3 regions of the Pseudomonas sp. H2_D02 genome follow, and region 3 is predicted to be linked to each of the others. Evidence: predicted binding sites of a transcription regulator. Region 3 holds the regulator's gene; each other region holds the start of a gene.

What was found. Region 3 encodes FliA, which starts transcription of late flagellar genes. Its sites were predicted from a motif close to CTAAAGTTTNNNNNNNNNNNGCCGNTAA; they were not measured.
Region 1: a site for FliA is predicted at 4,519-4,546, ahead of AB4N42_RS04095 (methyl-accepting chemotaxis protein). Genes of this name have one in related genera too.
Region 2: a site for FliA is predicted at 5,742-5,769, ahead of AB4N42_RS01085 (methyl-accepting chemotaxis protein). Genes of this name have one in related genera too.

The regions. Positions count from the first base shown of each region.
Region 1 covers NZ_CP162816.1:912,939-920,767, reverse strand. The annotation lists gene AB4N42_RS04105 (YifB family Mg chelatase-like AAA ATPase) at 1-839, shown strand, start outside; gene AB4N42_RS04100 (aldose 1-epimerase family protein) at 846-2,060, opposite strand; gene AB4N42_RS04095 (methyl-accepting chemotaxis protein) at 2,434-4,410, opposite strand; gene AB4N42_RS04090 (LysR substrate-binding domain-containing protein) at 4,596-5,516, opposite strand; gene AB4N42_RS04085 (hypothetical protein) at 5,550-5,675, opposite strand; gene AB4N42_RS04080 (NorM family multidrug efflux MATE transporter) at 5,674-7,068, shown strand; gene AB4N42_RS04075 (putative bifunctional diguanylate cyclase/phosphodiesterase) at 7,179-7,829, opposite strand, start outside.
Region 2 covers NZ_CP162816.1:237,401-245,229, forward strand. The annotation lists gene hutU (urocanate hydratase) at 1-1,293, opposite strand, end outside; gene AB4N42_RS01060 (HutD/Ves family protein) at 1,772-2,341, opposite strand; gene hutC (histidine utilization repressor) at 2,338-3,048, opposite strand; gene AB4N42_RS01070 (formimidoylglutamate deiminase) at 3,194-4,558, shown strand; gene AB4N42_RS01075 (lipocalin family protein) at 4,695-5,264, opposite strand; gene AB4N42_RS01080 (hypothetical protein) at 5,308-5,562, opposite strand; gene AB4N42_RS01085 (methyl-accepting chemotaxis protein) at 5,847-7,739, shown strand.
Region 3 covers NZ_CP162816.1:2,473,038-2,480,866, forward strand. The annotation lists gene flhF (flagellar biosynthesis protein FlhF) at 1-1,056, shown strand, start outside; gene fleN (flagellar synthesis regulator FleN) at 1,173-2,003, shown strand; gene fliA (RNA polymerase sigma factor FliA) at 2,000-2,743, shown strand; gene AB4N42_RS11520 (chemotaxis response regulator CheY) at 2,911-3,282, shown strand; gene AB4N42_RS11525 (protein phosphatase CheZ) at 3,301-4,086, shown strand; partial or broken gene AB4N42_RS11530 (chemotaxis protein CheA) at 4,115-6,377, shown strand; gene AB4N42_RS11535 (protein-glutamate methylesterase/protein-glutamine glutaminase) at 6,426-7,565, shown strand; gene AB4N42_RS11540 (flagellar motor protein) at 7,565-7,829, shown strand, end outside.

The sequences.
Region 1 (7,829 bases), 1.6 Mb from region 3:
CACCGGGCACCGGCAAGACTCTGCTGGCGAGCCGTTTGCCAGGGCTGTTGCCGCCACTGGCCGAAAGCGAGGCCCTGGAGGTCGCAGCCATCCAGTCGGTGGCCAGCTGCGTGCCGTTGAGCCATTGGCCGCAACGTCCGTTTCGCCAGCCGCATCACTCGGCTTCCGGCCCTGCGCTGGTAGGCGGCGGATCCAAGCCACAACCGGGGGAAATCACCCTCGCCCACCATGGTGTCCTGTTCCTGGATGAGCTGCCGGAGTTCGACCGCAAGGTGCTAGAAGTGCTGAGGGAACCATTGGAGTCCGGTCACATTGTGATTTCCCGAGCCCGCGACCGCGTGCGCTTCCCGGCGCGCTTCCAACTGGTCGCGGCAATGAATCCCTGTCCCTGTGGATACCTCGGCGAGCCCAGTGGCCGTTGCTCCTGCACGCCCGACATGGTGCAGCGTTACCGCAATAAACTGTCCGGCCCCTTGCTTGATCGCATCGACCTGCACCTGACCGTTGCACGGGAGGCCACGGCGCTGAATCCGAAAGGCGAACCCGGTGGCGACACGGCCACCGCGGCCGAGCGGGTGGCCGAAGCCCGGGAGCGCCAGCAAATACGCCAAGGTTGCGCCAATGCATTCCTGGACCTGCCGGGCTTGCGCCAGCATTGCAAACTCTCCACCGCCGACGAAGCCTGGCTGGAAACCGCCTGCGAACGACTGACCCTGTCGTTGCGAGCCGCTCATCGCCTGCTCAAGGTCGCCCGGACCCTGGCCGACCTTGAGCATGTGCAGCGGATCAGCCGGGAACACCTGGCCGAAGCGCTGCAGTATCGGCCGACCACGGCCTGAAACAGCTTATGGTTTGCTCAGGTCCACCAACGGCGCATCCCGCACTTCGGTTTTGCGATCGCCCTGGATGTCGTCGATGCGCTTGAGGGCCTTGTCCACCGCCGCCTTGTCCGCCAACAGGCTGTAGTGGATCTGGAACTGCTTGCGCTCTTTCGGGGCGATGGTCGGCACCAGCCCCAGCGGGCGCTGGTAGTGGCGGTTGTAGGAAAAGCTGGTGCCCGGCTCAAGCCCGGTCACGTAGCCCTGGCCTTGGGTATCGGTATTTTTCCACAGGGAAAACACCGGGAGCGTGGCCGTGTTGAAGCCCACCGAGACGCCAAGGCTGCCGGCCTTGTTGTGCAGCACCGTCAACGTGTCGCCCTTGGCATCGCCGTAAGGCACGACGTTGTAGACGGTTTCGTCGTAATCCTTGGTGGGGGCTCGATAGGTTGTCCAATCTTTCAGGTCGCCCTTGGCCTTGTCATTGAATGGCGAGACTTGCTTGACCGGCGCTGCGAAACGCGCGCCCTGTTCCAGGAAGGGGGTGCTGAAATTGCTGTGGTAGAGCGCCTGGTATTCCTTCGGGTAATCGCCGTTGTTGGTCAGCGTGTCGTTGAGCGCGAAGGTCACGCTGCCAGGCTCGGTGACCAGTTCGGTCTGGACCGAGAAATCGACTTTCTTGAACGCCTGCTCCTTCAACTCGCCTCGCAGGGTGATGGCGTAGGGCGGTTTTTCATCGATGTGCAGGGTGACCTTATTGGCTGGAATATTGGCAGCGCGACCATGCAGGGTCAGCAGCTCGCCGTTGTCCATGCCCGGATGGCCAACCCATTCGTAGCCACAGCGCGTGACGAGTTCATTGAAACCTTCCAGCCAGCCCAGGCCGCCGCGGCCGTTGAGTTCGATGAAGGCTGGATTGACCACTTCCTTGACTGGCGAATCCCAACCCATGCGCACATTGCCGACAGAAGCCTGCAGCACGTTCATGCCTCGGGTCGGGACGACCGAGAGCTTCAGGGCGCCGTTGTCGATGTCGACGATGCTGACGCCTTCCTGCCGACCGCCGTGCAGGGTGCGCATCGTCACGGAGAACGGCTTGCCGGTTTTCACGCCTAGCTGTTCGCTGGTGATTTTCCAGGGCTGGGCAGCTTTATCGGTGTCCAACAGGACGTAATCCCAAGCCAGGGCATGGGAGGCAGCGCCCAGGGCGCCAAGGGTAACGAGGAGTTTGAACGGAGTCATGGACGTGACCTTTTATTGGAGTTGTGCGGTTTTTATAGACTTGAAGAAACGTTTCAGCAAGCTTAAAAACAGCAATTTCCTTAAAAAGTAAAGTTCACACGAATGGAGCTTCTGTGGGAGCGGGCATGCTCGCGAAGGCGGTGGGTCAGTGGGCAGGGATGTGGCTGGAAAGCCGCTTTCGCGAGCAAGCCCGCTCCCACACTAATTCCGGGGCGGCCGCCAGAAGATGTTCGCCGCAAACTCCCTCGTGGGAGCGGGCTTGCTCGCGAAAGCGGTGGGTCAGCGAGTAGAGAAGTGGCTGGAACGCCACCTTCGCGAGCAGGCTCCCCCACACTGATCTCAGGGGAGCTTGCTCGCGCTGGTTGCAGAGGCTTCAGCGGAACCGATCAACCTCTTTGCGCAGGTCTTGCGCCAGGGTTTCCAGTTCCTTGGCGGTGATCGCCAGGTTCGAAACCACTTCCCGTTGCTCGCTGTTGGCCATGGCAATGCTTTGCAGGTTGCTGCTGAGCAACGTCGCGGTGCTGCTCTGCTCCTGGGTGGCGGTGGTGATCGCCGCGAATTGCTGGCCGGCGGAGCGGCTTTGCTCATCGATACGCGCCAGGGCCGAGGCGACGTTGGCGTTGCGCGACAGGCCTTCCTGCATCAACAGGTTGCCCTGTTCCATGGTGCTGATGGCGTTGCCGGTTTCCTGCTGGATGCTCTGGATCATCCCTGAAATTTCATCGGTCGCCTGCCGAGTGCGGGAGGCCAGGCTGCGCACTTCATCGGCCACCACGGCGAAACCACGGCCCTGCTCACCCGCGCGGGCAGCTTCAATGGCGGCGTTCAGGGCCAGCAGGTTGGTTTGCTCGGCGATGGAAGTAATGACGCCAACGATGCCGCCGATTTCCTGGGAACGCTGGCCCAGGGTGTTGATGACCGTGGCCGTGCTGTTCAACGCGCCAGCTATCTGCTCCAGCGACGATGAAGCCTCGTCCATCGACGTGCGACCGATCTTGGTTTGCTGGGCGTTTTCCTGGGCCAGGCGCTGGGTATTGCCCATGTTGTCGGCAATGTCCAAGGACGTGGCGCTGAACTCTTCAACCGCGCCCGCCATGCTGGTGATTTCACCGGACTGCTGCTCCATCCCCTCATACGCGCCGCTGGACAAGCCGGACAGCGCCTGGGCGCGACTGTTGACCTCCTGAGAGGCTTTGCGGATGTGCTCGACCATGGTCGACAAGGCCTGGCTCATCTGGTTGAAGGCACGGGCCAGTTGGCCGATTTCATCATGGCTCGACACGTTCAGGCGCACGCTCAAGTCGCCGGCGCCCAGCGCTTCGGCCTGGCGCACCAGATCCCCGAGCGGCGCCAGTTTGCTGCGCAACAACCACATCGCCGAGCCGACCGCCAACAACATCGCCAGCAGGCTGCCAATTGCCAGTTGCGTGCCGACGCTCCAGGTCACGGCACGAATCTCGGCTTTTGGCATGCTCGCCACGACCGCCCACGGCCCACCTTCAAACGGCACGGCAACGCTGTAGAAATCTTCCGCGGTGTCTTCCCAGAACGCACCTTTGCCTGGTTTCTTGACCAGGTCGGTGATGGTCGCGGTGGCCTTGTCCAGCGCCTGCACGCCCGCTGGCGGCACCAGCCATTTGTTTTGCTCGTCCAGCAACGCCAAGGAGCCGGTCTGGCCGATACGGAAGCGCTTGAGGTTTTCGAACTGGGCGTTCTGCGCATCGGTGTAGTCGAAGCCTACGTACAACACGGCGATGATCTTGCCGCCGCTGTCGCGCACAGGCGTGTACTGGGACATGTAGTAGCGTCCGAACAGCAAGGCACGGCCGATGTAGCTTTGGCCCGCCATGACCGGGCCATAAGCCGGGCCGGCGCGGTCAAGCACGGTGCCGATCGCGCGCGTGCCGTCCTGCTTGGTCAACGAGGTGCTGATGCGGATGAAGTCGTCGCCGCTGCGCACGAACACCGTGGCCACCCCGGCGGTCATCGTCTTGAAGTCGTCCACTTCCTTGAAGTTGTTGTTCAACACTTCGCCGCCCAGGCTCAAGCCCGGCGTCTGCACGCCCGCCACCGTCACGGGTTGGTCCGCATGCACGCTCAAGCCCGCGCTGAAGCGCTTTTCGAACAGACCGGCCAACCGCTGGGTGCTCTCGCGCAAGGTGCTGTGGAACGTGTTGAGCTGGTCGGCCATCAGGCGCGCTTCGCTGGCCAGATGCTCTTCACGGGTGGACAGGTTGGCAGTGTCCAACGAACGCAGGGCGAAGACGGTACTGCCGGAAATCACGACCGCCAATATCACGGCTAGGGCAAGGCCAAGCTGTGAGGCGATTCGGGCACGGGGTTGAGACATGACGGCTCCTGGCCGAGAGACCGGATCGTCCTGATCACGTCGCACGCTCGGCATCTTATTCGTTAAGGTATGAATTGGCCCTTTCTGAACGAAGGTTCTATGTCCACGGATTCGGCAGCAAACCCTAATACTTGAGCGATCCGGAAGGATAAATGCCAAACAACCGGCGCCAAGGCTTCAGCGATTCAGCCCAGGCGCTCCACGTCGGGTAGCTGCATGGCCTTGACCTCGCCCTGGAGAAAATCGCTGAGCCGACGCAAGCGCTCACCGCCCGACCGGGTTTTCGGCCAGACCAGATAGTAGTGCTCGCCGCTGGCGACCGCCGTCGGCCATGGCAGGCTCAAGCGCCCCTGGGCGACGTCTTCGGCCACCATCAACAGGTCGCCCATGGACACGCCATAACCACGGGCCGCCGCGATCATGCCCAGTTCCAACGTGTCGAAGACCTGGCCGCCCTTGAGCGAGACCTTGTCGGCCAGGCCCATGCGCTGCAACCAATTGCGCCAGTCCCGACGATCCGGCGTGGGGTGCAGCAGCTCCGCACTGGCCAGGCGCGCCACGTCCCAAGGCTGATCGTTCAACAGGTTCGGTGCGCCCACCGGGATCAATTCCTCGGGGAACAACAAACTGGCCTCCCAATCCCCAGGGAAATGCCCGTTACCCAGCAGTACCGCGCAATCGAAGGGTTCGGTGTTGAAATCCACCGAGTCGATGTCCATCCAGGCACTGGTCAATTGCACCTCGTTGCCAGGCTGCAGATGCCGGAAACGACTCAACCGTGCCAGCAACCAGCGCATGGTCAGGGTCGATGGCGCCTTCATGCGCAAGATGCCGTCATCACCGTGCAACGTATGGCAAGCCCGCTCAAGGGCCATGAAGCCTTCCCGCACGCCCGGCAGCAGCAGGCGCGCCGCTTCGGTCAACTGCAGGTTGCGGCCGCTGCGCTGGAACAGCCGGCAGGCAAAATGATCTTCGAGCGTGCGGATGTGTCGGCTCACCGCACTCTGGGTAATCGACAGCTCTTCGGCGGCCCGGGTAAACGAGCTGTATCTCGCCGCCGCTTCGAATGCCCGCAATGCATAAAGAGGAGGAAGACGACGAGACATTGGGAAAGCTCCTATAGCGATTTTCGAACCCTATCAGAAGATCGTTCCATCATGAGTTTTAATCATGCCAGCAATCGGATTTATCCTTTTGTGCAAACCACGGCGAGCGCCGAGAATCAACGCTTTACTGCCTTGTTGAACATGGAGCGTGATGATCATGCAGCATCCAGCGCGTACCGAACTCTGGGCCATCCTGCGGCTGGCGGGGCCGTTGATAGCTTCGCAGTTGGCGCACATGCTGATGGTCCTCACCGACACCGTGATGATGGCGCGCCTGAGCCCGGAAGCCCTCGCCGGCGGGGGCCTCGGGGCCGCGACTTATTCATTCGTCTCGATTTTCTGCATCGGCGTGATCGCGGCGGTGGGCACCCTGGTCGCGATCCGCCAGGGCGCGGGCGACATCGAAGGCGCCACCCGGCTGACCCAGGCCGGTTTGTGGTTGGCCTGGCTGATGGCGCTGATGGCGGGCCTGCTGTTATGGAACCTCAAGCCGGTGCTGTTGATGTTCGGCCAGACCGAAACCAATGTGTTGTCCGCTGGACAGTTCCTGCTGGCGCTGCCGTTCGCCCTGCCCGGCTACCTCAGTTTCATGGCCCTGCGCGGTTTCACCAGCGCCATTGGCAGGGCCACGCCGGTCATGGTGATCAGCCTCGGCGGCACGGTGGCCAACTTCCTGCTCAATTACGCACTCATTACCGGCATGTTCGGCTTGCCGAAACTCGGCTTGATGGGGATCGGCCTGGTGACGGCCATCGTCGCCAACAGCATGGCCCTGGCGCTGGCGTGGCACATCCACCGGCACCCGGCCTACCGGGCCTATCCATTGCTCGCTGGCCTGTCACGGCCCAATCGCCAGTACCTCAAGGAATTGTGGCGCCTCGGCCTGCCGATTGGCGGCACCTACGCGGTGGAAGTCGGGCTGTTCGCCTTCGCCGCCCTCTGCATGGGCACCATGGGCAGCACGCCACTGGCGGCCCATCAGATCGCGCTGCAAATCGTCTCGGTGGCGTTCATGGTGCCGGCGGGCATGTCGTACGCCATCACCATGCGCATCGGCCAGCACTACGGCGCCGGCCAACTGCCAATGGCGCGACTGGCCGGGCGAGTCGGGATTGGCTTCGGCGCGGCGGCGATGCTGGCGTTCGCCATGGTGTTCTGGTTGTTGCCTCACCAACTGATCGGCTTGTTCCTGGACCATAACGACCCGGCGTTCCGCGAAGTGATCAACCTGGCAGTGAGCCTGCTGGCCGTGGCGGCCTGGTTCGAACTGTTCGACGGCACGCAAACCATTGCCATGGGTTGTATCCGCGGATTGAAAGACGCCAAGACTACGTTCCTGGTGGGGCTGGGTTGCTATTGGCTAATTGGCGCGCCAGCCGCGTGGTGGATGGCGTTCCATTTGCACTGGGGGCCAACTGGCGTCTGGTGGGGCCTGGCCCTCGGGCTGGCCTGCGCGGCGGTGAGCCTGACGCTGGCGTTCGAATGGAAGATGAAGCGGATGATTCGCCGTGAGCCGGGGCAGCCCGGTTTCGAAGCCATCCCGGCCAAATGAAACCATCCCCTGTGGGAGCGAGCTTGCTCGCGATGGCGATAGTTCAGTCACATCGATTTTGACTGACACACCGCTATCGCGAGCAAGCTCGCTCCCACAAGGGAAAGGAGTCAGACCACGATTTCGTGCGTGGACTGCTGATCCCCCCCGAACGTCAGGTATTCCACCAACTCCCCCAGCGGCAACGGCTTGCTGATCAGGAACCCCTGCACCTGATCGCAACCGAAGCCACGCAGCAGGTCCAGTTGTTCAGCGGTTTCCACACCTTCGGCGACCACTTCCAGGTTGAGGTTATGGGCCAGGTTGATCATCGCGTGCACCAGTTTGCGGTTCTCTTCGCGCTGCTCCATGCCGCCGACGAAGCTCTTGTCGATCTTGAGCAAGGCGATCGGCAGGCTGTTGAGGTGTACGAACGATGAGAACCCGGTGCCGAAGTCGTCCAGGGAAAACCGTACCCCCAGGCGCCCCAGCGCATCCATGGTCTGCTTGACCAGTTCGCTGCGGCGCATGACGGCGGTTTCGGTGAGTTCGAACTCCAGCCACTGGGCCTCGACGCCCCGCTCGGCGATCAATCGACTCAGGGTCGGCAGCAGTTGGCTGTCCTGGAACTGCCGGAATGACAGGTTGATCGCCATGTGCAGCGGCGCCAGCCCGCGTTCGCGCAGATCCTGCATATCCCGCAGTGCCCGGGAAATCACCCAGTAACCCAACGGCACGATCAAGCCGCTCTGCTCGGCCAGCGGCACGAATTCACTCGGTGG
Region 2 (7,829 bases), 2.2 Mb from region 3:
TTCGTTGAACGCCAGGCCCAACTTGGCGCGCTGGCCCAGGCCGACCCAGCAGATACGAGCCGGCAAGCCCTGGAAGCTGATGCGCTCGCGGGCCATGTCCAACCAGTTGTGCAGGTGGGCGTCGTCGGGAATCAGTTCCTTGACCTTGGCGTCGGTCTTGTAGATGTCCTGCGGGTCACCCGACAGCGCCGCCCAGCGGAACGGGCCGATGCCACGGCAGAACAACGGACGGATGTAGGCCGGGACGAAACCCGGGAAGTCGAAGGCATTCTCGACGCCCTCTTCCTGGGCCATCTGGCGAATGTTGTTGCCGTAGTCGAAGGTCGGCACGCCCATCTTCTGGAAGGCGAGCATGGCTTTGACGTGGACGGCCATCGATTGCTTGGCGGCTTTCACCACGGCAGCAGGCTCGGTCTTGGCGCGGGCGCGGTATTCGTCCCAGGTCCAGCCGGCCGGCAGGTAGCCGTTGAGTGGGTCGTGGGCGCTGGTCTGGTCGGTGACCATGTCGGGGCGCACACCACGACGGACCATTTCCGGCAGGATCTCGGCGGCGTTCCCACACAGCGCGATGGATATTGCCTTGCCTTCGGCGGTGTATTTCTCGATGCGCGCCAGGGCGTCGTCGAGGTCCTTGGCTTGCTCGTCGACGTAGCGGGTTTTCAGGCGGAAATCGATGCTCACCTGCTGGCACTCGATGTTCAGCGAGCACGCACCGGCCAAAGTTGCGGCCAACGGTTGCGCGCCGCCCATGCCGCCCAGGCCGGCGGTCAGGACCCAACGGCCCTTGAGGTTGGAATCGTAGTGCTGGCGACCAGCCTCGACGAAGGTTTCATAGGTGCCTTGCACGATGCCCTGGCTGCCGATGTAGATCCAGCTGCCGGCGGTCATCTGGCCGTACATGGCCAGGCCCTTGGCGTCGAGTTCGTTGAAGTGTTCCCAACTGGCCCAGTGCGGCACCAGGTTGGAGTTGGCGATCAGCACGCGCGGGGCGTTGCTGTGGGTCTTGAACACGCCCACCGGCTTGCCGGATTGCACCAGCAGGGTTTCGTCATCATTCAGATTGGTGAGGCTTTCGACGATCTTGTCGTAGCACTCCCAGTTGCGCGCCGCGCGGCCGATGCCACCGTAGACCACCAGTTCCTTGGGGTTCTCGGCCACTTCCGGGTCGAGGTTGTTCATCAGCATGCGCAGCGGCGCTTCGGTCAGCCAGCTCTTGGCGGTCAGCGTGTTACCGCGAGGGGCGCGGATTTCAACGTCACGGTATTTTTCAGGTTTGCGGGTAGCGTCGGTCACAGCAAAAACTCCTCAGCGATCAATCCAGACCAGCCCGGGCAGTGGGCAGCGATTTAGCGAACGTTGCGTTGAATGCAGGCAACTCATACGCATACGTCTTTACTTGTATGTACAAGCATATGCAATCAAGCGGCCAACTTGTTGAAGGGATGTTCAAGAAAGATTGGGGAATTGCCGGAAAGCCCCGCCGTAGAAAGGCTGCCGAGATGCATAAATTTTTTGAAGGAGATTTTTCGGGAAAAATCGGAAGGTCATAAAAACGTGGTATTGCGCCACGCTGGGGCGTTCGGTAACAAATTGGTGCACAGAAGAAACAGAGGGCAGGCACTTTGTGGCGAGGGGATTTATCCCCGCTGGGGTGCGCAGCAACCCCAAAAAGCATAAATGCGATCAGCCTGACTCACTGAGTTGGTAGATCTGGGGCTGCTTCGCAGCCCAGCGGGGATAAATCCCCTCGCCACAGGGTGAGTGAAGGCGCCTAGTGAGCCGTCAGCTCAATCACGCAGCATTGACCGTGAGTGGAGACATCTACCAGCCCGGTGTTACCGCTCAGTTGCAGACAATCGTAAAGCCCCAAGTCAACGGCGGACTCCCCGATCCTGATAACCAACCCCGGAGCCGCACTGAACACCAATACCGTCTCCGCCTCGCTGAAAAACCGCTGCTGGCCGCCCAACCACTGTAACCGCGCACGGTAACGCTGCGGCGCGTAGATGAGGTTGAAGTCTCGAATCGGTCCACCCAGCAGGGTGCAATTCACATGACTCTCACCGCTGAACGCAAAAGGGTCCAGCGGATGCAAAGGCCGCGTGGCCTGGCCATCGACGTTCAGTGTCATGCCATCCCCTTGCAAGACGCTGATGACCCGCTCGTAACCGGCGAAGGTGGAAAAACCACCCGACTCACCAATATCGGCAATCGACAGGCGCCAGCCGAAGCCTTCGAGGCCGGCACCGGCATCGCGGGTGATTTCTTCCGTGCTGCCACCGCCGTTCTTCCACGGCATGCGCGGGTAATCCGCAGCGCGTAAAACCTTCAACTGGCTCATTTATGAAAACGCCCTTCCAGACTGTGACGGGAGCCCGGATGGATCAGGCGTGCGGCGGTCACCGGCTGGCGCCCGGACCAGGTGCGGCGACGGATCAACAGGCACGGCTCGCCCCGCTCGATCTGCAGCAGCTTGCATTCGCTCGGCTCGGCCAGGATCGCCTCGACCACATGCTCGCCTTCGGTCAGCGGCGCAACCTGATTCAGATAGGCGTAGGGGGTTTGGAGGGTGAAGTCTTGCTTGAGATACTCGGGCGCCACCAGTGCGTTGACGAAACGGTCCTCGATTTGCACGGGGATGTCGTTCTCGAAATGCACGATCAACGAGTGGAACACCTTCTGGCCTTCGCGCATGTCCAGGGCCAACGCGCGCTCGGAACCGGCGGCCTCTTCTTCGAGGGTGATGACTTTGCAGGTGTGGCGATGACCGCGGGAGGCGATTTCATCGGCGATGTTGTGCACTTCGAACAGCGCGGACTGACTCTTCGGTTCGGCCACGAACGTGCCGACACCCTGCATGCGCACCAGCAGGCCATCGGCGGTCATTTCCCGCAGGGCGCGGTTGATGGTCATGCGGCTGAAGCCCAACTGGCTGACCAGTTCGCTTTCCGAGGGCACGCGGTAATGGGGCGGCCAGTTTCCACTGTCGATCTGCTGGGTGATCATCTGTTTGACGCGGGCGTACAAGGGCGCCGGACTGTCACCCATGTGTGCGGCCAGCGGCGGTTTGGCAGGCGGAGTCGGCACGGCGTATTCCTGTTCTGCGAATGTTGATGACTAGCTTGCCGGAGTTTACCGGGCAGGCAAACGTCTGTATATGTATATACAAATTACACGCAACGAGGTTCAACCGATGTCCGCCTTCTTTGCCGAGCGTGCGCTACTGCCTAATGGATGGGCCAACGATGTACGTCTTGAGGTCGACGCCGAGGGCGTCCTGACCCATGTCCAGGCCGATTCCCACGCAGACGGCGCCGAACGGCTTGGCGGTCCGCTGTTGCCGGGCATGCCGAACCTGCATTCCCATGCGTTCCAGCGAGCCATGGCCGGGCTGGCGGAAGTGGCGGGCAATCCCAATGACAGTTTCTGGACCTGGCGCGACCTGATGTATCGCCTCGTCGGAAAGATCAGCCCCGACCAGCTTGGCATCATCGCCCGGCAGCTCTACATCGAAATGCTCAAGGCCGGCTATACCTCGGTTGCCGAATTCCATTACGTACACCATGACATCGACGGCACGCCTTACGCCGACCCGGCCGAACTGGCCCTGCGTATCAGTCAGGCCGCCAGTGCCGCGGGCATTGGCTTGACCTTGCTGCCGGTGCTCTACAGCCATTCCGGCTTCGGCGGCCAGGCGCCCAATGACGGACAGCGCCGGTTCATCAACAGCACTGAAAACTATCTGAAGCTCCAGTCACGCTTGCAACCGATCCTGGCCGGGCAGCCATCCCAGGCGCTGGGCTTGTGCTTCCACTCGCTGCGCGCCGTGACACCGGGGCAGATCCATGACGTGCTGGCCGCCAGCGACCGTGATTGCCCGGTGCACATCCACATCGCCGAACAGCAAAAGGAAGTAGACGACTGCCTGAGCTGGAGCGGCGTGCGTCCGCTGCAATGGCTGTACGAAAATGCCGAGGTGGATCAACGCTGGTGCCTGGTCCATGCCACCCACGCCAATCCGCAGGAAGTCAGCCTGATGGCCAAGAGCCGGGCGATTGCCGGCCTGTGCCTGACCACCGAAGCCAATCTGGGCGACGGGATTTTTCCCGCCGTGGACTTCCTCGCCCAAGGTGGGCGGATGGGTATCGGGTCCGATAGCCATGTGTCGCTGAGCGTGGTCGAAGAGTTGCGCTGGCTGGAATATGGCCAGCGGCTGCGAGACCAGCGCCGCAACCGGTTGTACCGAACGGATCAGCCGATGGTGGGACGTACCCTGTATGACGCAGCGTTGGAAGGTGGCGCCCAGGCGTTGGGCCAACCCATCGGAGCATTCGAGGTCGGCAAGCGTGCCGATTGGCTGGTGCTCGATGGCAACGATCCGTACCTGGCCACGGCCAATGGCGACGGCATCCTGAACCGTTGGCTGTTTGCCGGCGGCGATCGCCAGGTGCGGGATGTGATGGTTGCCGGCAAGTGGCAAGTGCGCGACGGACACCATGCCGGCGAGGAAGAAAGCGCCCGGGCGTTTACCCAGGTACTGCGAGAACTGCTGGGCTGAGCCCAAAAAATCAATGTGGAAATACCAATGTGGGAGCGAGCTTGCTCGCGATGAGGCCTTTACCTTCAACATAGATGTTGATTGAAAGTCCGCTATCGCGAGCAAGCTCGCTCCCACATGGGTTTTCGGGTGGCTCTCAGTCCGAAGTCTTGGCCATCTGCCGGTCCGACGCACGCCAGACCAACCGCGTCGTGTCATACCCTTGCTGCCGCGCCTTGCTCAGCAGCTCTTCGCGTACATCGACCTTGACCGTTGGCGTGCGGGACAGCAGCCACATGTAGCGACGGCTCGGGTCACCAACAATGGCGGTCTTGTAGTCATCGCTGACGTACAGCACCCAATACTCACCCTTGGCCACGCCCGGCAGGACTTTCGAGAACCAGGTATCGAATTCGACCCAGAGCTTGTCGGTCTTGCCCGGCACCTGCGGGTAAGCGGTGCCCCTGGCTTCTTCCCATTTCCAGTCGGAAGTCAGGCAGCGGTTGAACACATCCACGTTGCCGTCGGGCTTGAGGGTGTAATGGGCTTCCGATTGCGCGCAGTTGCGCTGGAAATACATCGGCAGGCGGGCCAGCTCGTACCAGGTCCCTTGGTAACGCTTGAGATTGACACTGTTGACAGTCTTGGGCGCCAACGGGTCTACGCCAGAAGTGGCACAGCCGGCCAATACCAGGCCAGCCAAAAGCACAAAAACTAACCGCATCATTATTTTTTTCTCCCGTGGGCGCTTGGCCCCGGTTTACTCCAGGTTACTTCAGGCCTTGGCCGGAAAACATCAACACTTTGTCACCGGCGTACTGCACGCTGATAAAGCTTTTCTGGTCGCCCCAGGTGCAGCTGGACATGCCGAGCGCGCCCGAACAGTCAGTCGGTTTTCCCAGCAACGTCTCGACCTCGGCCTTGGGCATCCCGGCCGACAGCTTCGAATAGTTTTCCTGGTTGACCTTGCTGCATGCGGTCAACACGACGCACATAAACAGCAGGGCGATAGAACGCAGCGACATGGTGTAACTCCTGGAACGGAAGGGAGGTGGCAGGGTGCCAACCTGAACCTTAGAAGAGAAAACCCCTATCTGGTTCCCCGACTACCCCAGTATTTATTGGCTGCGCAAAGGTGTTTCACCGATGAATCAGCCAGAGTGTGACGGGGTCGTGCCTTTCGTCGGGATAGCGGCCCCGGAGCCTGATGAGCCGGGCTTGCGGGCCGATAAAAAGTAACAGCGCAAAATCCTGCGTTATGGCAAATTGACTCCCCTTTTTGACCCGTCCCCTCGCGGTAGCGTTCTTAATGACCAGAAACATGAAATTCAGCCACAAAATCCTGTTGGCTGCCGCCCTTGTGGTGGCCGTCGCATTCGCCTGTTTCATCCTGTTCAACGACTACCGCCAACGACAAAGCCTCAACACCAGCACCGAGACGTCCATGCAGGAACTCGGCAGCCTGACCAGCCGTAACATCCAGACCTGGGTCGAAGGCCGAATCCAATTGCTGCAATCGCTGGCCCAGCAAATCGCTATCGACGGCAGCGCTGCCGACAGCCTGAAACGCGCCGTGGGCCTGCCGGCCTACACCAGCAATTTCCAGCTCAGCTATTTCGGCGGCACCGACGGCGTGATGTTTTCGGTACCGGCCGGCAATCGTGCCGCCGATTACGACCCGCGTGCCCGTGGCTGGTACAAGGCCGCCAACAGCGCCCAGCAGACCATCGTCACCGAACCCTACATCGCCGCTTCGTCGGGCAAACTGGTGATCACCGTTGCCACGCCGGTACAGCGCCAGAACCAGATGATCGGCGTGGCCGGGGCGGACATCGATCTGTCGAGCGTCAGCGCCATCATCAACTCGCTGAACTTCGGCGGCCACGGTCACGCGTTCATCGTCAGCGCCGACGGCAAGATCCTCGTGCATCCTGACAGCAAGCGCGTGCTCAAGACCCTCACCGAGGCCTATCCCAACGGTGCGCCTCAAATCAGTCCGGGCGTTAAAGAAGTCGACCTCGACGGCAAAACCCAATTTATCTCTTTCACCCAGGTCAACGGCGTCCCCGGTGCCAACTGGTACGTGGCGCTGGTGCTTGATAAAGACACAGCCCTGGCGATGCTCAGCGAATTCCGCACCTCGGCGCTGATTGCCATGGCCATTGCCGTGGTGTTCATCATCGCGCTGCTGGGCATGCTGATCCGCGTGCTGATGCAACCGCTGCTGACCATGGGCCGCGCCATGCACGACATCGCCGAAGGCGAAGGCGACCTGACCCGCCGCCTGACCATCCACGGCCATGACGAATTCGGCGCGCTGGGCACCTCGTTCAACCGCTTCGTCGAGCGTATCCACACCTCGATCCGCGAAGTAGCCTCGGCAACCGGCCAGGTCAATGAAGTCGCCCTGCGTGTCGTCAGCGCCTCCAACTCGTCGATGTTCAACTCCGACCAGCAGGCCTCGCGCACCAGCAGCGTCGCCGCGGCCATCAACCAGCTCGGCGCCGCCGCCCAGGAAATCGCCCAGAACGCCGCCCTTGCCTCGCAGCACTCCAGCGAGGCCCGCAACCTGGCCGAAGATGGCCAGCAAGTGGTGGATAAAACCATCACGGCGATGCAGCAGCTGTCGGCCAAGATCAGCGATTCGTGCGGCAACATCGAAACGCTGAACAGCAACACGGTGAATATCGGCCAGATTCTCGAGGTGATCACCAGCATTTCCCAGCAGACCAACCTGCTCGCCCTCAACGCCGCCATCGAAGCGGCCCGGGCCGGTGAAGCCGGTCGCGGCTTCGCGGTCGTCGCCGACGAGGTGCGCAACCTGGCCCACCGCACCCAGGATTCAGCGCAGCAAGTGCAGAAGATGATCGAAGAACTGCAGGTCGGCGCCCGGGAAGCGGTGTTGACCATGACCGACAGCCAACGCCAGAGCGAAGGCAGCGTCAGCATCGCCAACCAGGCGGGCGAACGCCTGGGCAGCGTGACCCAGCGCATCGGCGAGATCGACGGCATGAATCAATCCGTGGCCACCGCCACCGAAGAGCAGACCGCCGTGGTGGAATCGATCAACGTCGACATCAACGAGATCAACACCCTGAACCAGGAAGGTGTGGAAAACCTGCAAGCCACCTTACGCGCCTGTTCCGACCTGGAGCAGCAGGCGGCGCGGTTGAAGCAGTTGGTGGGTAGTTTCCGGATCTAGTGCTCTCAAGGGCCCTTTCGCGAGCAGGCTCGCTCCCACAGTTGACCGCGTTCCGTCAGGGAAACCTGATCAACTGTGGGAGCGGGCTTG
Region 3 (7,829 bases):
CAGCCATTGACCGCAGGCCTGCCGCTGACCGCCGCCGAACCGCTGGTCGAGGCCACGCCGGCCGAGCCGCGTCGCCCGGAGCCGGCGCCTGCTGCGCCTGCCCGCGGTGTCGACCCGCGCGCCTTCGACTCGATGCGCTTCGAACTCAACAGCCTGCGTGAGCTGATGGAAGTCCAGCTCGGCTCGCTGGCCTGGAACCAACTGCAAGGCAGCCGTCCAGCCCAGGCCAACCTGTGGCGTCGCCTGCAACGCATTGGCTTGTCCGGCCCGTTGGCGCGCGATCTGCTGGCGCTGATCAACGGCATCGAAGAGCCTCGCCAGGCCTGGCGCATGCTGCTGGCGCACCTGGCGCGGATGATCGCCACGCCGGAAGTCGAGCCACTGGAGGAGGGCGGAGTGATCGCCATGGTCGGCCCGGCCGGCATGGGCAAGACCACCACCCTGGCCAAGCTCGCGGCCCGTTATGTCCTCAAGTACGGCGCGCAGAGTATCGCCCTGGTGAGCATGGACAGTTTCCGCATCGGCGCCCAGGAACAACTCAAGACCCTGGGTCGGATCCTCAATGTGTCGGTGACCCATGTGGACCCGGGCCAATCCCTGGCCCAGGCGCTGGAGCCGCTGATGCGCAAGCGCGTCGTGCTGATCGACACCGCCGGCCTGCAAGCCAGCGATCCGGCCCTGCGCATGCAGCTGGAAAGCCTGGCCGGACGTGGCATCAAGTCAAAAAATTATCTCGTGTTGGCAACCACCAGCCAGAAACAGGTTCTAACCGCCGCATACCACAGCTACAAACGCTGCGGGCTGGCCGGCTGCATCCTGACTAAGCTGGACGAAACGGCAAGCCTGGGCGAGGTGTTGAGCCTGGCGATCGGTCATGAACTACCGGTGGCCTACCTGACCGACGGGCCGCGGATCCCGGATGATTTGCATCTGCCGCGCCGTCATCAACTGGTCAGTCGTGCCGTGAGTGTGCAAATGCAGGAAGAACCCAGCGAAGAAGCCATGGCTGACATGTTCGCTGATATCTACCACAGCCCGACCAAGCAGGTTGGCTGAGGTATTCATGAATATTTTTTGTACCTACATCGATGGTCTGCCATGCATTGTTCCATATGTGAACGCGCAGCCAGTAATGTGGCCTCCGTCTAAGTAAGACAAGGTAAAGAACGAACATGGGCAGCATGCATCCCGTACAGGTGATCGCGGTGACCGGCGGCAAAGGTGGCGTCGGCAAGACTAACGTGTCAGTGAACTTGTCCCTGGCCCTGGCAGAGCTAGGCCGACGGGTCATGTTGCTGGACGCCGACCTGGGCCTGGCGAACGTCGACGTGCTGCTGGGGCTGACACCCAAGCGCACCCTGGCGGACGTGATCGAAGGCCGCTGTGAACTGCGCGACGTGCTCCTGCAGGGGCCCGGCGGGATTCGCATCGTGCCGGCCGCTTCCGGCACCCAGAGCATGGTGCACCTGACCCCGGCCCAGCACGCCGGCCTGATCCAGGCTTTCAGCGACATCGGCGACAACCTCGATGTGCTGGTGATCGACACGGCTGCCGGCATCGGTGACTCGGTGGTCAGTTTTGTCCGCGCCGCCCAGGAAGTCCTGCTGGTGGTCTGCGACGAACCGACGTCCATCACCGACGCCTACGCCCTGATCAAGCTGCTTAACCGCGACTATGGCATGAACCGGTTCCGCGTCCTGGCCAACATGGCCCAGAGCCCGCAGGAAGGACGCAACCTGTTCGCCAAGTTGACAAAGGTCACGGATCGCTTCCTGGACGTCGCCCTACAATACGTCGGCGCAGTGCCTTACGACGAAAGCGTACGCAAGGCCGTCCAGAAGCAACGTGCCGTATATGAAGCCTTTCCACGTTCCAAATGCGCGCTGGCGTTCAAGGCGATCGCCCAGAAGGTCGATACCTGGCCACTGCCCGCCAACCCACGCGGGCATCTGGAATTTTTCGTCGAGCGTCTTGTGCAACAAACAGCAGGGCCCGTGTTATGACAGCCAGCGGTTACAACCATCTCTACAAAAAATCGGCACGGGACGCCCAGTACGAATTGATCGAGCGTTACGCGCCATTGGTCAAGCGCATCGCCTATCACTTGCTGGCACGCTTGCCGGCCAGTGTCCAGGTCGAAGACCTGATCCAGGCGGGCATGATTGGCCTGCTGGAAGTGGCGAACAAATACGACGCCAGCAAAGGCGCCAGCTTCGAGACCTATGCCGGTATCCGCATTCGCGGCGCCATGCTCGATGAAGTCCGCAAGGGCGATTGGGCACCGCGTTCAGTGCACCGCAATACCCGTATGGTCAGTGACGCGATTCGCGCGATTGAAGCTAAAACCGGGCGTGACGCTAAAGATCATGAGGTTGCGGCCGAACTCCAATTGAGTCTCGACGATTATTACGGGATTTTGAACGATACCTTGGGCAGTCGCCTGTTCAGTTTCGACGACCTGTTGCAGGACGGCGAACACGAAGGGCTGCATGAGGATGGCGCAAGTGCTCACATGGAGCCATCGCGCGACCTGGAAGATGAACGCTTCCAGAGTGCGTTGGCGGAAGCGATTGCCAATTTGCCGGAGCGTGAGCGACTGGTCTTGGCGCTGTACTACGACGAAGAGCTGAACCTCAAGGAAATCGGTGAGGTCCTGGGGGTCAGCGAATCGCGGGTCAGCCAGTTACACAGCCAGTGCGCGGCCCGTTTGCGGGGGCGTTTGGGGGAGTGGCGAGCACGCTGACAGGCGGTGCGGAGATGCTGCGAGCGGGGCAGGCATGGCAAGTGCCACGCCAGTCTCCATCCGTTGTGCTCCAGACCGTTGTCGAGTGTTGTGCCGGATTGATTGAAATGGCGCGTTCAGGTGCTGGGCGCGTTTAAGACTGCTTGGAGGTCGAATTGGACAAGAACATGAAAATCCTCATCGTTGATGACTTCTCAACGATGCGGCGGATCATAAAAAACCTGTTGCGTGACCTTGGGTTCACCAACACGGTCGAGGCCGACGATGGCACCACTGCCATTCCGGTTCTCAACAGCGGGAGCATCGACTTTCTGGTGACTGACTGGAACATGCCTGGCATGACCGGTATCGACTTGCTGCGCCATGTGCGCGCCGACGAAAAACTCAAGCACCTCCCGGTGCTGATGGTGACTGCCGAAGCCAAGCGCGAGCAGATCATCGAAGCGGCCCAGGCCGGTGTAAACGGCTATGTGGTCAAACCCTTCACGGCCCAGGCGTTGAAAGAGAAGATCGAAAAAATCTTCGAACGCATCGGTTAACGGCGCCACGGGGGAGCTATGGACAACGAATCTTCAATGGGCGATTTCGAATCGACCCTGAAAAAACATGCCCGCGAACTGGTCGACAGCCTTGAAAAGGGCCGCTTCGGCGATGCGGTTCAAATGATTCATGAGCTCAACCAGACCCGGGATCGTGGTCTGTACCAGGAAGTCGGCAAGCTCACCCGTGAACTGCACAGCGCGATCGTCAATTTCCAGATCGATCCGAACATGCCGCAGGCCGAGGAAGTCTCGCAGATTACCGACGCAACCGAGCGCCTTGGCTATGTGGTCAAGCTGACCGAAGCCGCGGCCAACCGCACCATGGACCTGGTGGAAAGCGCAACGCCCCTGGTCAACGGCCTGAGCGAGGAAGCCCAGGCGTTGAGCACCGATTGGGGACGGTTCATGCGTCGCGAAGTCGGCGCCGAGGAATTTCGGGAGCTGGCCCGGCGGGTCGACGGTTTCCTGACACGCAGCAGCGCCGAGAACCGCGCCGTGGCAAGCAACCTCAACGACATTCTGTTGGCCCAGGATTACCAGGACCTCACCGGTCAGGTCATCAAGCGCGTGACCCAACTGGTCACCGAAGTGGAAAGCAATCTGCTCAAGCTGGTGTTGATGGCTAGCCAGGTCGACCGCTTTGCCGACATCGAACACGACCGTGAAGCGATGCTTGCTGAAAAAGATCCACAAAAACATCTCTCTCAGGGTGAAGGTCCGCAGATTCATGCCGATAAAAGAGAAGACGTTGTGTCCGGTCAGGACGATGTGGACGATTTGCTGTCCAGCCTTGGATTTTGATTTAGCCCTATTTTAGGAGCAGCCATTAATGAGCTTCGGCGCCGATGAAGAGATCCTTCAGGATTTCCTGGTTGAGGCCGGCGAGATTCTAGAGCAACTGTCCGAACAGCTGGTCGAGCTGGAAAGCCGACCTGATGATGCGGATCTGCTCAATGCAATTTTTCGCGGTTTCCACACTGTAAAAGGAGGCGCCGGCTTCCTCCAGCTCAATGAGCTGGTGGAGTGCTGCCACATTGCCGAGAACGTGTTCGACATCCTGCGCAAGGGTGAGCGTCGCGTCGACTCGGAACTGATGGACGTGGTGCTCGAAGCGCTGGATGCGGTCAACAGCATGTTCAGCGAAGTGCGCGAGCGCTCGCCGATCACCCCGGCCACACCCGAGCTGCTCGCCGCGCTGTCGCGCCTGGCCGAGCCGCAGTCGGCTGACGAAGCCGCGCCGGTGGCCGAGCCTGTTGTGGAAGAGCCGGTCGCCGAGGAATCGGGCGACATCACCGACCATGAATTCGAATCGCTGCTGGACTCGCTGAACGCCGTCAAGGCCGAAGCCGAGGCGCCAGCCGCACCTGCTGCGCCAGCCGCCGACGGCGCTGCCAGCGATGAAATTACCGACGATGAGTTCGAGTCGCTGCTTGACCAGTTGCACGGCAAGGGCCAGTTCGCCCCCGATGCGGTCGCAGCGCCGGCTGGCCCCGGCTGCGCCAAAGGCAGCGGGGGATAACTCCGACATTACCGACGACGAATTCGAGGCCTTGCTCGACCAGTTGCACGGCAAGGGCAACTTTGCCGTCGATGCGCTGGATTCGGCCATCGCCTCCGCGCCAAGCCCGGCCAAGCCAGCGGCCGCGGCAGCGGGCAGTGACCTGATCAGCGACCACGAATTCGAATCGCTGCTCGATGAGCTGCATGGCAAGGGCAAGTTCAGCGAAGTCGGCAAGGCTACCGCCGCGCCCGCCGCTGCAACCACCGCCGCCGCGACAGCCGCACCCGCCGCGAAGGCGGCGCCCAAGCCGGCCGCCAAGGCCCCGGAACCGAAGGCCGAGACACCGAAACCCGCTGCTGCCGCCGCGCCGGCGCCAGCCCGTGCTCCGGCGGCCGCGCCTGCGGAAAAACCGGCCAGCGAAGCCGAGACCACCGTTCGGGTCGACACCGCGCGCCTGGACGAGATCATGAACATGGTCGGCGAACTGGTGCTGGTGCGTAACCGCCTGGTGCGCCTGGGTCTCAACAGCCAGGACGAAGCCATGTCCAAGGCCGTGTCGAACCTCGACGTGGTCACGGCCGACTTGCAGACCGCGGTCATGAAGACCCGGATGCAGCCGATCAAGAAAGTCTTCGGGCGCTTCCCGCGCCTGGTTCGCGACCTGGCTCGCCAGCTCAAGAAAGAAATCAACCTGGAACTGGTGGGTGAAGAGACCGACCTCGACAAGAACCTTGTCGAAGCCCTGGCCGACCCGCTGGTCCACTTGGTGCGCAACGCGGTCGACCACGGCATCGAGTCGCCGGAAGAGCGCGAAGCCTCGGGCAAGGTCCGCAGCGGCAAGGTGATCCTGGCCGCCGAGCAGGAGGGCGACCACATCCTGTTGTCGATCTCCGACGACGGCAAGGGCATGGACCCGAACGTCCTCCGAGCGATCGCGGTGAAGCGTGGCGTGATGGACAAGGACGCGGCCGATCGCCTGAGCGACACCGAGTGCTACAACCTGATCTTCGCCCCGGGTTTCTCGACCAAGACCGAGATCTCCGACGTATCCGGTCGTGGCGTGGGCATGGACGTGGTGAAAACCAAGATTTCCCAGCTCAACGGCTCGATCAACATTTACTCGACCAAGGGCCAGGGCTCGAAGATCGTCATCAAGGTCCCGTTGACCCTGGCGATCATGCCAACCCTGATGGTGATGCTGGGCAACCAGGCGTTCGCCTTCCCGCTGGTCAACGTCAACGAGATTTTCCACCTCGACCTGTCGCGCACCAACGTGGTCGACGGCCAGGAAGTGGTCATTGTGCGGGACAAGGCGCTGCCGCTGTTCTACCTCAAGCGCTGGCTGGTCAGCTCCGCCGCCCATGTCGAGCAGGGCGAGGGCCACGTGGTGATCCTTTCGGTGGGCACCCAGCGGATCGGCTTCGTCGTCGACCAGTTGGTGGGCCAGGAAGAAGTGGTCATCAAGCCGTTGGGCAAGATGCTCCAGGGCACCCCGGGCATGTCCGGCGCCACCATCACCGGCGACGGCCGCATCGCGTTGATCCTCGATGTGCCAAGCATGCTCAAGCGCTACGCCGCCCGGCGTATTTGATTCTGGAGGGGCGCGGCCCGACGCCGCGCCTCGTCTAACGGAGTGTTTATGGTAGTTAAAGTCCTGGTGGTGGACGATTCGGGGTTTTTCCGCCGCCGCGTCTCGGAAATTCTTTCGGCGGACACGAGCATTCAGGTCGTCGGTACGGCGACCAACGGCAAAGAGGCAATCGATCAGGCCCTGGCGCTCAAGCCGGACGTGATCACCATGGACTACGAGATGCCGATGATGGACGGCATCACGGCGGTGCGGCATATCATGCAGCGCTGCCCGACCCCGGTCTTGATGTTCTCCTCCCTGACCCATGAAGGCGCTCGGGTCACGCTCGATGCGCTGGACGCCGGGGCGGTGGATTTCCTGCCGAAGAACTTCGAGGACATTTCGCGCAACCCGGACAAGGTCCGCCAGTTGCTGTGCGAGAAGGTCCACAGCATTTCCCGCAGCAACCGCCGCGTCAGTGCCTACAGCGCACCGGCGCCTGCGCCGACTGCTGCCCCAACGCCAACGCCAACGCCGTCTTCGTCTTCGTCGAGCAGCTTCAATCCGGCGCCGGTTCGCAGTGCTCCGGCACCTGCACCTGCGCGCCCGGCGCCAGCCAGCCCGTCGTCGCCAGCGCCCAAGCGCAAGGCCTACAAACTGGTTGCCATCGGCACGTCTACCGGTGGTCCGGTGGCACTGCAACGGGTCCTGACCCAATTGCCGGCCAACTTCCCGGCACCAATCGTGTTGATCCAGCACATGCCCGCGGCCTTCACCAAGGCGTTTGCCGAGCGCCTGGACAAACTCTGCCGCATCAGCGTCAAGGAAGCCGAGGATGGCGACATCCTGCGGCCAGGCCTGGCGCTGCTGGCACCGGGCGGCAAGCAGATGATGATCGACGGTCGTGGCGCGGTGAAGATCCTGCCGGGCGACGAGCGCTTGAACTACAAGCCTTGCGTCGATATCACCTTCGGTTCCGCGGCGAAATCCTACGGTGACAAAGTTCTGGCGGTGGTCCTCACCGGCATGGGCGCCGACGGTCGTGAGGGTGCCCGCTTGCTCAAGCAGGGCGGCAGCGCGATCTGGGCCCAGGATGAAGCCAGCTGCGTGATCTACGGCATGCCGATGGCGATCGTCAAAGCCGACCTCGCCGATGCGGTCTACAGCCTGGATGACATGGGTAAAAATCTGGTCGAGGCCTGCCTGTAATGGATGTGCTCAGCCTGATCGGCATCATCATGGCGTTCGTCGCCATCATCGGTGGCAACTATCTGGAAGGCGGCCACCTTGGCGCGCTGGCCAACGGTCCCGCCGCATTGATCGTGCTCGGTGGCACCGTTGGCGCTGCGCTGTTGCAGTCGCCCATGAGCGCCTTCAAGCGGGCCATGCAGGTCCTGGTGTGGATTCTGTTCCCGCCTCGGGTCGACCTGGCCGGCGGCATCGACCGCGTGGTGAACTGGAGCCTGACCGCTC